One region of the Priestia sp. 10L35 genome, then DNA from elsewhere that is predicted to be linked to it. Evidence: a T-box and tRNA genes for the amino acid it is inferred to sense, from the RefSeq annotation. Region 1 holds a T-box; the other holds one or more tRNA genes.
What was found. A T-box is a leader RNA that pairs with one kind of tRNA and senses whether it is charged. The one in region 1 lies ahead of trpS (tryptophan--tRNA ligase), so its partner is inferred to be a tRNA-Trp.
Positions count from the first base shown of each region.

Region 1 (5,747 bases):
AATCTTGCCACTTATTATGTTTTAAAGCAGCAATAACACCAAGTACTACACCAATAGCAATTGCTATTAAAATAGCTTCCATACCTAGCATGAATGAAACAGGGAATCCGCCGTTAATCAAATCATTTACCGTTTGGCCTTTATATTTGAAAGATGGACCAAAATCCCACTTTAAAATTGATGTTAAATAATCAAAGTACTGATGGTACCAAGGCTGGTCTAAACCGTAATACTGATTTAGATTTTTTTGAATTTCAGGGGGAAGCTGCTTTTCTGATGTGAATGGACCTCCTGGAACAGCACGCATTAAGAAAAAGGTCGCTGTTACGATCAGCCATAATGATAGAAACATATAAATAAGTCGTTTTCCTATATATTTGAACACCCTGACACACCTCCATATTTTTACAAAATTCGCGCACAAGAAAGAAAAGTATATGGAGCACCAGGCCCCATATACCCTTTGTCACAATTGATGTTACTTACTCAAAATGAGCCCACTTAATCTGAATGTCTCCAAGTCCAGACATCACAACATCTTTCAGCTGCTTGTCTTGTACCCAAGCGTTTGTGTAGAAGTAGATTGGTGCCACTGGCATTTCATCCATAAAGATACCTTCTGCTTTTTTCAACATTTCCAGACGTTTTTTAGGATCTGTTTCTTTTTGAGAGTCAATTAATAACTTTTTATATTCTGGGTTTTCCCAGTTTGTATCATTATTTCCGCCTTTTTTATCACGGAACAATTCTAAGAAGTTGATTGGATCGTTAAAATCTCCTAACCAGCCCATACGTCCAACTTGATAATCTCCTTGGTGTAACTTTTCAATGTAAACAGCCCACTCAGAGTTGTCTAACTGTACTTTAATGCCAAGGTTTTTCTTCCACATATCTTGAACAGCTTGTGCAATTTTTGCATGTTTTTCATCCGTGTTGTATGAAACCTTAATTGCTGGTAGTTCTGAAGCATCTTTAAGGCCCATTTCTTTCAAGCCTTTTTCTAAATATTCTTTTGCTTTTTTCACATCATTGTCTTTGAAGTAACCTTTTTTGTTATCTTCAAACATTGTTGGTGGTACAGCCGCCATCGCTGGAACTGAACCGTCTTTTGTAATTTGTTCTGTAATACCTTTACGATCAATTGCATAAGCTAATGCTTTACGAATGTTCACGTTGTCTAAAGGTTTTTGTTCTGTATTAAACTTGTACCAGTAAGTACCTGCAATCTCTTGAATGTTTAATGAACCGTCTTTCTTTAATTCAGGAAGTGCATCAGCTGGTAATTGACCAGTAGGCATACCCGCCCAGTCTAATTCACCGTTTTTGAACATTGAAAGTTCAGTGTTGTTATCATTGATCATGTACATTTCAACTTTTTTAAGTTTTACAGCATCTTTATCCCAATAGTTTTCATTAGGAACTAACTCGATTTTGTCATTATGTTTCCAAGCTTTAAGCTTGAAAGGACCGTTTGACGTATAGTTTTCGCCTGCATTTGTGTACCATTTTTCATTTGATTCAGCAATTTTCGTATTCACTGGGAAGTACGTATAGAAAGCTGTTAATTCTAAGAAATATGGCGTTGGGTTTTCTAATGTTACTTCAAGCGTTTTATCATCTGTTGCTTTAACCGCAACATCATCTAATGAACCTTTTCCTTCATTAGCAGCTTGTGCATTTTTAACATAGTATAATTGATATGCATATTGAGATTCGTTTTTAGGATCTAACGCCCATTTCCATGCATATTCGAAATCTTTTGCTGTTACAGGGTCACCATTTGACCATTTTGCATCGTCGCGAATTGTAAACGTATATTTAGTTTGATCATCGCTGACCTTCACATCTTTCGCCATTGCATTTTCAGGTTTTCCATCTTTACCGATACGAGTTAAACCCTCAAATGTTTGTAATAATACGTTTGATGACGTTGAATCATTAGCTAAGCCTGGGTTTAATGAAAAAGGCTCAGTTTTAATGTTTACGCGAAGCTCTTGCTCTTTTTTCTTTTCGCCGCCATCACTGCTAGCATTTTCACTGCCACCAGATTCTTTGTTAAATCCACATGCAGCTAAAAACAAGCTCATTACAAGCAGCAAACTGAAAAGAATCGACAACCTTTTCTTCATTGCGTGTTACCCCCTATTAAATTTTGTTTGTGTGGCAACCATATTTTTTTGATATGTACTAATTTCTTAATCCTCTTTCAATACAAAATAATCAGTTATTTTTTCACGTAGTAGAGCATTAAAGACCTCACTGCAAAATTATTCTTCTACTCTATGAAACTGTCATCAATTGTTTACATGCTGTAAATCCAATGTATGCGCTTAATATGTAGAAGACTCATTCATTACAAAATTCGCTAATTGAAACAAAACATTGTCTATTTTGTGTTTTCTGAAAAATTAAGAAATTGTAATACCTTTGTAAAAAATATGTTTGTTACGCCTATTATAAATATTTTAAAAATTTATTGCAATACTATTATTTAATGGTATTTTTTTGTCATGAGGGAAAAAACCTTATCTTATAAGGATTGTGCCTACTTGTCAGACTTCTAAAATCTTTTTTGTAGTATAGGTATTACGATAGTATTACAAGGCCATTAGAAATATTAAATAAAAGATTTTTACCAAATCCTCCACCAAATTTTCATTAAGAAATGCTTTAATTAAAAGGTTCTTGTCTTTTTTTGCCGCTGAAAAATTCCAGTAAATTGTCTTATAAAACTTTTTAGCGATAAGATGTTTAAATTCCTGCTTTTTCGCGTTATAATAACGAATAACTATATAATTAAAGCTGTGAAAAAGAGTAGTATGCAGAATTTTCATTTTCAGAGAGTTTGTGGCTGGTGAGAACAAACATTGAAACCTGCAGAATGGACTTTGGAGCTTTCAAGTGCAAAGCTTGAACGTTGACCTCAACGTTACATGAATAAAGATAGTTCACAATTATGTGTGCTAATTAGGGTGGCAACGCGGTCCATTCGCCCCTAGCTTATGCTAGGAGCGGATGGGCCTTTTTATGTTGTATCCGTAAATTAGCATCATATATGTGCAGATGAAAGGAAGATTTGATGAAAACAATTTTTTCAGGTATTCAACCAAGCGGTACAATCACTTTAGGTAACTACATTGGAGCGATGAAGCAATTTGTTGAACTTCAACATGACTATAACTGTCATTTTTGTATTGTAGATCAGCATGCAATTACAACGCCTCAAGATCGTTTAGCACTTCGTAAAAACATTCGAGGCCTTGCTGCTCTGTATGTAGCGGTAGGAATTGATCCAGCAAAATCGACTTTATTTATTCAATCGGAAGTGCCTGCCCACACAGAAGCGGGATGGATGTTACAGTGCGTAGCGTATATCGGTGAACTTGAACGTATGACTCAGTTTAAAGATAAGTCCGCTGGAAAAGAAGCAGTATCAGCAGGATTACTAACTTATCCTCCATTAATGGCAGCGGATATTCTTTTATACAACACCGATTTGGTTCCAGTTGGTGAAGATCAAAAGCAGCATTTAGAATTAACGCGTGACTTAGCTGAGCGCTTTAACAAAAAATACAATGATATCTTCACTATCCCTGAAGTACGTATTCCAAAAGTGGGCGCACGCGTCATGTCTCTTCAAGATCCTACGAAAAAAATGAGCAAGTCCGATCCAAACCAAAAAGCTTTCATTACGCTTTTAGATGACGCTAAAACAATTGAAAAGAAAATCAAAAGTGCCGTAACGGATTCAGAAGGTATTGTTCGCTACGATAAAGAAAATAAGCCAGGTATTTCAAACTTATTAAGTATTTATTCAATCCTAGCCAATAAATCGATCGAAGACATTGAAGCGATGTACGAAGGCAAAGGTTATGGTGACTTTAAAGCTGACACAGCCAAAGTGGTAGCTGAAGCACTCGCTCCAATTCAAGAAAGATATTATGAATTAGTTGATTCTAGCGAGCTAGATGATATTTTAGATCAAGGTGCCGATAAAGCAAATGCAACGGCTAATAAAATGCTTCGCAAAATGCGAAACGCAATGGGAATTGGCCGTAAACGTTAAAAAAAACGACTGCTATGCAGTCGTTTTTTTTAATTAACTTTTGGCTCTTGTTCAATTTCCCAAAGTTTTTCAAAGAAAGGTTGTCCTTTTACTAAGCGCTCGCATAATAATTTATGCTTCGGTGACCACCCTGACTTCGTTTCATCGTATAGCTGATTCCATACGTCTTGAAACGGCATCTCTTGAATGTCTTCGTACTTCGTTGGATTCCACTCTGTGTACCAGTAGCGGATTTGAGCAGTATTTTTTGTTGTATGTAGCTGATCAAGTGCCATAAATAACAGCTGTTTTAGCTGACGTTCTTTACGTGTTAGTCCTCTCATCGTTTCAGGAGACGGCGAAAGAATATGATGCTCTTTTTTATTCAGCTCGTCTTCACTGAACTTATATTCTAGCTCTTCTTGATCCGCAATCATCTCATAGACTAACTGTTCCTGTCTTGGAATTAAGCGGCTTTTTCGAATCGGAATATGATATCCCATCGTATCAATTGCTAAAATATTCGTTCCATCTGTAACAATAAAACAATATTCAACCTGCGTGCGTTCATGATTTTTCCGAATGTATGCTTTCTGATAGACATCTTGTAGTAGTTGTTGAGGTAGCTCGGAAAGATCATTTTCAATGTAATGAAATAAAAGCGGATTTACTTTTAATAACGGTGCTTGATCGAGCAGTTCTACACAATCGTCTTTTCTCCACTCATGGAAATGACACACATTATAACCGTTTTCTTCGCCTTCAAACCAATTAACCCATACATCATGAAGATATAGCATAATTTACCCCTCACTTACTATCTGTTTGTTATCCATCAGTATAGGCAGAGAAAGGAATTTTTATTCCAAATGATGTTATTTTTCTAAAAATTAATTGTAAAATGCCTTCGTTTTTGGCTATTATTCAAATGCACTTGTTTCGAAGCTCAGATATAACGCCAGTGCTAATGATTGCTAAAGGCTTCATGAGCTATATCCACCCCTATAAGCAGAAAAAAATCCGAGTTTCTTCTATAGTAATAGGTTTGTCAGGAGGTCTGACAAACCTAAAAAAATCTATCACACTTTTGGATAGATTTTTAACGAAGAGATTTGGGATTCAAAGCATCTTTTAATCCTTCACCAATGAAGTTGATAGCTAGGATTGTAAAGGTAATAGCTAAACCTGGCGGAACCCACATCCAAGGCTTATTCTGCAGCACATCTGATTCCCTTGCTTCTGTCAGCATATTCCCCCAGCTTGGCGTATCAGCCGGCACGCCAAAACCGATAAAGCTAATCGCTGACTCAAACACAATAAGGATCGCCATCTGCAAACTGGCTTGAACCACAATTGTTGAAAACACATTTGGCAGCAAATGTTTAAAGATGATTTTAAACGGGCTGCACCCAATCGAAACGGCTGAAAGCACATATTCATTTTCTTTTTCAGCCAAGATTTTGCTTCGAACCAGCCGGGCCGTACTTCCCCAGCTTAAGAAACTAACAACTAGGATGAGCGTCCAAACGCCTGAGATCTTTCCAATTAGGATTGTATTTAACACTACAACGAAAACAATTAGCGGAAAGTTTAATACAAAGTCTGTAAAACGCATTAAGAATTGATCCACTTTGCCTCCGTAATAACCCGCAATCGAACCAATAAGAGTTCCGATTAAAATAACGAGTGTTGTACAAGCAAC
Region 1 is NZ_JBFTKA010000005.1:338,648-344,394, forward strand. Features, by position in the region: gene AC1DEF_RS19945 (ABC transporter permease) at 1-385, opposite strand, end outside; gene AC1DEF_RS19950 (peptide ABC transporter substrate-binding protein) at 483-2,129, opposite strand; T-box leader at 2,796-3,000, shown strand; gene trpS (tryptophan--tRNA ligase) at 3,077-4,066, shown strand; gene AC1DEF_RS19960 (YjbA family protein) at 4,096-4,845, opposite strand; gene opp4C (oligopeptide ABC transporter permease) at 5,145-5,747, opposite strand, start outside.

Region 2 (5,747 bases), on a different contig from region 1:
CTTGGAGAAGTGGAGGTCCCTGTTGATACACGTCAACCTGCTGTCATCAAAAAAATGGAAAAAGCAGCAGGTAAAGAAATAAAAAAAGAATTACAAACAGCTATTAAACAAGCTCAGACAGACAAAGTTGACATCTTCGGGTTTGGAGAAGCACTGGAACGCACGCGGCCTAATCAATGGGAAAAACTCAAATCAGAATGGGATGACGTTTATTTTCCAAAATTAAATGTAGACGTTACGGTAGAAGCTTACATTCGCCGAACAGGTCTGCGCAATAAATCATTTCTCTCTAGCCTAAAAGAAAAACAAAACTGAGGTCAGGAGGTTCTGGCTATATGGAAAAAGCAAAAATTAGCGCCACTCAATTATTTATTCTCATGGTTTTATTCGAGCTGGGAAGTGCTTTATTAGTTCCTCTTGCAATGCGAGCGAAGCAAGATGCATGGCTAGCTATTTTAATTGGAATGCTGTGCAGCTTTTTTTTCTTCTTAGTCTATCATAAGCTCTATTCCTACTATCCGGACCTCCTGCCTACAGAATATATGCAGAAAATTTTAGGGAAGGCACTTGGAACACTTCTTGCATTCATATACATTGTCTATTTTTTATACGATGCATCACGAGTTCTAAGAGATTTCGGAGAGATGCTTCTTACTTTTGCCTATCCCGATACGCCTTTATTTATTGCTAATGCCTTGTTAATGCTGGTCATTATCTATATAACTCGAAAAGGTATTGAAGCGATAGCCAGATCAGGAGAGCTTCTGTTTATTTTCATGTATTTTCTAGCTGTTGCAGGCTTCATCTTAATTATTAGCTCAGGGCTAATTGATTTTAAGAACTTACAGCCGATATTAAAAGAAGGAATACTTCCTGTTGCCAAAGTTGCTTTAACTGAAACGCTATATTTCCCTTTCACAGAAGCTATTGTATTTACCATGCTTCTTCCTTATTTAAGCAACCCCAAAAAAGCAAGTGTCACCATGCTATGCGCAACGGGATTAAGCGGAATTAATTTAATTATTACGATGATCATTAACATTAGCGTGCTTGGGGTTGATTTGACGACAAGATCACAGTTCCCTCTTCTTAGTACTGTTCAAACGATTCAAGTAGCTGATTTTTTAGAGCGTCTCGATGTATTTTTTATGTTTGCTATGGTTATTGGGATTTATTTTAAAGTTAGCATCTTGTTTTATGCCTCTATCATAGGTACAGCTACTTTATTTAAAATTAAATCGCCTTCCCGTCTAGTGTATCCTTTAGGCATCATTGTGTTGTTTTTGTCGATTACAATCGCTAGTAATTTTCAAGAACATCTTTATGAAGGGCTACACGTAGCGAGATTTCTTTTACATATGCCTCTTTTTGCTATCGTACCTATACTGCTTTTGATTATCGCCTTTTTGAAAAATAGGAAGAAGCAGCACAGATAGTATATCTCTAATAAATAGAAAAAATAGCGTTAAAATTTTCGAGGTGATGTTCGTGTATATATGGTTTTATGATCATTTTGTTAATACCATCTTATTTCCGCTTACTTGTATCATGCTAGTGTGCGTCTCATTAGGACTGTATGCATACTTTAAGCTAAAAAAATAAAAAATTGATATTAGATGGCTATTTCCCTCATTCAAAACAAGAAAGATACAACAAGATAAAAAGCAACTGTTATTCCTGCTGCAATTAAAGCTGGCTTTAATTTATACTTGGCATATTCAATAACAGATAAATCTAATATTTTGGCGATGGTATTCGTATCGTCGCTTAAAGGCGAAGAAAACGCTCCAAATGAACCGCTTGCAAATACGGCACCGATAATCAGCGGCAAAGAAAGATCTGCAGAACTTGCAAGCGATACGCCAAGCGGCATTAAAATCCCCCACGTCCCCCAAGCAGACCCGATAAAGTAAGAAATAGCAGCCCCAAATACAAACATAAAAGGAGTGACAAACATTTGAGGAATCCACTTAGAATGTGCGGTCACGAAATTCGAAAACCCCAAGTCTTCTGTAACAGCGGATAATCCCCATACTACCGATAACAACAGGATAACGGACATTAAGTCATTGCCTCCTGTGATAAAACCATTAAGCAAATTCTGTAATGTAAAGCGCTGAAACAAGAAAAAAATGAGGGTAATTAACGTAGTCATAATTAAAGCTACTACCATCGCTTCTAGCACGTCTGCTTTAATAAATGCTTCAAAAAAGGTGTGACTCTTATGATGTCCACTCCACCATGTTAAAAGTAAGGTGAGTGAAATCACAACAAGTAAAGGCACTAACAGATTCCAAGGCTTAGAAGGCAAATCCTTCGATACGCAAGGGTGACAATCATGCCAATCTTTTTCGTCTTCTTCCTCAAGCTTCATAGGAACTGTAGATGTTGAATGATGAAAAAAGCTTAAATAAATCCCTACTAAAATAATCACAATCGAAAAGAAATTATATGGAATGCTTTGAATGAACAAAGAATAAGCGTCTTGTTTTATGCCTTGATGATCAATCGCCATTTGAATGATTGATACCATATATCCTACAAATGCCGTTGCCACGGGAATTAAGACGATAACAGGAGTAGCAGTTGTTTCAATAACAAACCCTAGCTCTGCTGTCGTCATTTTCACTTTTTTCAGCAGCACTCTCATGATGGGCGCGATTGTAACAAAGCGAAATGTGGGAGCACTGAATGTTCCAATGGTTGAAACATAGGTTAAAATAAGGGCTTTTTTTCTTGTATCAATTCTTTCTGCAGCAGTTTCCACAAACCCCTTAACTCCTCCAGCCATCTTAATCATTCCGATAAGCCCTGAAAAAGCGTATAAAAAGACAACGATTTCTATATTACTTTTGTTTCTAAGAGCTTGTACAATGTAGTGAAGTAGTTTTTCAACACCTCCGATAATCGAATGATCAATCAAATAAGCGCCTACTAGTAGGCCTAAAAACAACCCTGGCAGCACTTGTTTAGTGAAAATAGCTATTGGAATAACAATTAAAAACGGTATAATTGAAAACCAACTAGATTCCATAGGACTCTCCCCTATCTTAAAAACCATATTAGATGTCTTCACGTATCGTTCATTAGCTTTTAATGTAACCCCAATATTATGTGTATATTCACGAAAACAACACGTATAAGCAGTACTGCTTTAATAAAATATTTCTGATTAAAAACAGCATAATAAAACTCTTTATTTCTACAGCAAAAAAGCAGTTTGCACATGCAAACTGCTTTTGAAAAGAAGCGGAAGACGAGGTTCGAACTCGCGACCCCCACCTTGGCAAGGTGGTGTTCTACCACTGAACTACTTCCGCGCGTATATGAAAGTAAAGATGCGGGTGAAGGGACTTGAACCCCCACGTCATAAGACACTAGATCCTAAGTCTAGCGCGTCTGCCAATTCCGCCACACCCGCTTGTGAATTAAAAGGTAACTCCAAAATGGCAGGGGCAGTAGGAATCGAACCCACACTGACGGTTTTGGAGACCGTAGTTCTACCTTTAAACTATGCCCCTAGAAATGATTTCTTCAAAAGAACCTCGTTTATCAACGACGCTATATCATAATAAAACATATATGGAATTTCGTCAATAGGTCTTTTGATGAATCATAACTAGTACTAGGGGTTTCAAAAAAACTGTGAGGCATATCACAGTTTTTTACACATTCCCTTCACCAGCTGCAGTCCTCTTTAATCTCCTCTATTTGTTTTTAAAGACTCTGCTGTAACACAGTACTATACAAAATGTCTCCAAAATCGTGTAAAGACCGAAAGAATATGTAGGAGTGCAGATTTTACGGGAGGCACGTTTTTTTGAGAATCCGTATTAATATCCACAGGTTCTCCCTCATTCCCCACGAGCATACTGTGAGAAATTTTAGTTTCAATAGCTCCTGTTAACTGGGCTGCAAATTCTTCACTATCTATCATAACCATGGATTCAGTATTTAAAAATGCAGAGCGTGAATCTAAGTTAAAAGAACCAACTGCACTTAAACGCTGATCATAAACAACAGATTTCCCGTGAATTGAATAGGGCTTTTGATATTCATAAAGCTTCGAACCAGCTTTTATAACGCGATTTTTCACTCCCAAGTATGCAGAAAAAGCCATAGCATTTGGAGTGGATGTAATAGAATTAGTTAAAATAATTCTTTGCACTTTTGGTTTTACTTGCTTATCTATATACTGTTCCATTTCTTTTGTTGGTACGATATAAGGGCTTTGAACAACAATGGATTTTTCAGCTTGCTGGGAAAGCTTAATAAATGTTTTCCATATAAAAGGGCTTTTATTCATTCGTTGAATAGGATTTGTAATAAAAGAAATCTTTCTTGTAGGCATCGTTGCTTCTCTCCATACAATATAAGGATGGACAAAAGGTTCGTTTACTTTTTTGGCCTCTTCGTATTGATCTATCAATAATTTTTTTCCTGAAAGACCGCGAAATTGTTTAGTTTTCTTGGGCTTTGGAAAAGCTTTTCGTGTATACGGATGATTCCATAATTTTTCTATATACTTCTCCATTGAGAGAATGACACTATGACTTTCTTGCTTTGTGTTATAAATCAGTACATCACGGTCATAGACAAAATTTTTATTTGGTTGACTAGCCAAGTATTTATCTCCAATATTTCTTCCTCCAATAATACCTAATTGGCCATCGACTACTATTATTTTATCGTGAAGACGGTTATGCCATGTCCAAGGTTTAAAAATAGTAAAGGGCTCATAGTACTTTAATTCAATATTATTGTGGAAAGCTAGAGCATAAAGAACATTTTTCCTCTTGCCTTTTAACCCATGAGCGATCCCATCTAACAACAAGCGAATACGTATACCTCGGTCCGCAGCTTCGAACAAAGCGCCCATAAGTAAATCCGAAGAACGGCCTTTACCGATGGAAAAGTATGCAATATTAATTGTATGCCTCGCTTCTTGAATCATCTGCATCCGAACAAGCCCTGAAAAATAACCATTTTCTAAAAGCATAACTCGATCTGTGGATTCTTTCTTCCCGTAAAAATTCTCAGTATTCATTACTTTTAAGTCTTTTCCCTTGTGTAAAGGGACATAAAACAGTACCACTGCAGTTACGAATACATATATGAAGTACAATACGACAATCATTATTAGTATGTTTATTAGCATATTTCCTGTCACAATCCCTTTCCATTCTTATCGTTCTGTTTTTATTAGGATTCTTACTTTTTTAACTTCTATACCTTTTAAAATAAGAATGGAATGATGGATTATTTGTTACACCACTGTTGATTTCCGTGCCAGTCTTCGCCTTTCCCTCCAAACAACAGCTAGAAGCAATTATATACACGAAACCTACGTTTACACTACCAATAAAAAAAGCAGAAGTTCATTATCTTCTGCTTTTACAATTTATACTCTCTATTGTGAACCTGCCTAAGTAAAACAGCGGCTCTTTTATTGATTAAGGTCGTTCTCCATATCTTTTATATCTTGCTGAAACTCTGTTAAACGCTGACGCTGTGTTTCAGAAGCATTTTCAAGCGCATTTTCAATTTGCTGAGAGGCTTCATTCACTTCACCTATCGCTTGCTTCGCTTCATGGCCGTACGATGCATCATTTTTAGCTTCATTTGCCTGTTCATATGCATCTACTGCTTCTTTATGCCCCTGCTGTGCTGCTTGAAACGATTGTTGTTTATCTTTATTGTATGGGAATTTTTTCATCATAGTGCTCCTTTCCATTTGTTCACTCTTT
Region 2 is NZ_JBFTKA010000002.1:561,023-566,769, forward strand. Features, by position in the region: gene AC1DEF_RS08810 (Ger(x)C family spore germination protein) at 1-315, shown strand, start outside; gene AC1DEF_RS08815 (GerAB/ArcD/ProY family transporter) at 336-1,436, shown strand; gene AC1DEF_RS08820 (Na+/H+ antiporter NhaC family protein) at 1,634-3,034, opposite strand; tRNA gene AC1DEF_RS08825 (tRNA-Gly) at 3,249-3,320, opposite strand; tRNA gene AC1DEF_RS08830 (tRNA-Leu) at 3,340-3,421, opposite strand; tRNA gene AC1DEF_RS08835 (tRNA-Trp) at 3,448-3,521, opposite strand; gene AC1DEF_RS08840 (phospholipase D-like domain-containing protein) at 3,743-5,137, opposite strand; gene AC1DEF_RS08845 (hypothetical protein) at 5,447-5,716, opposite strand.
Region 2: it has a tRNA-Trp gene. The T-box ahead of trpS (tryptophan--tRNA ligase) is inferred to sense a tRNA for this amino acid. The anticodon was not compared.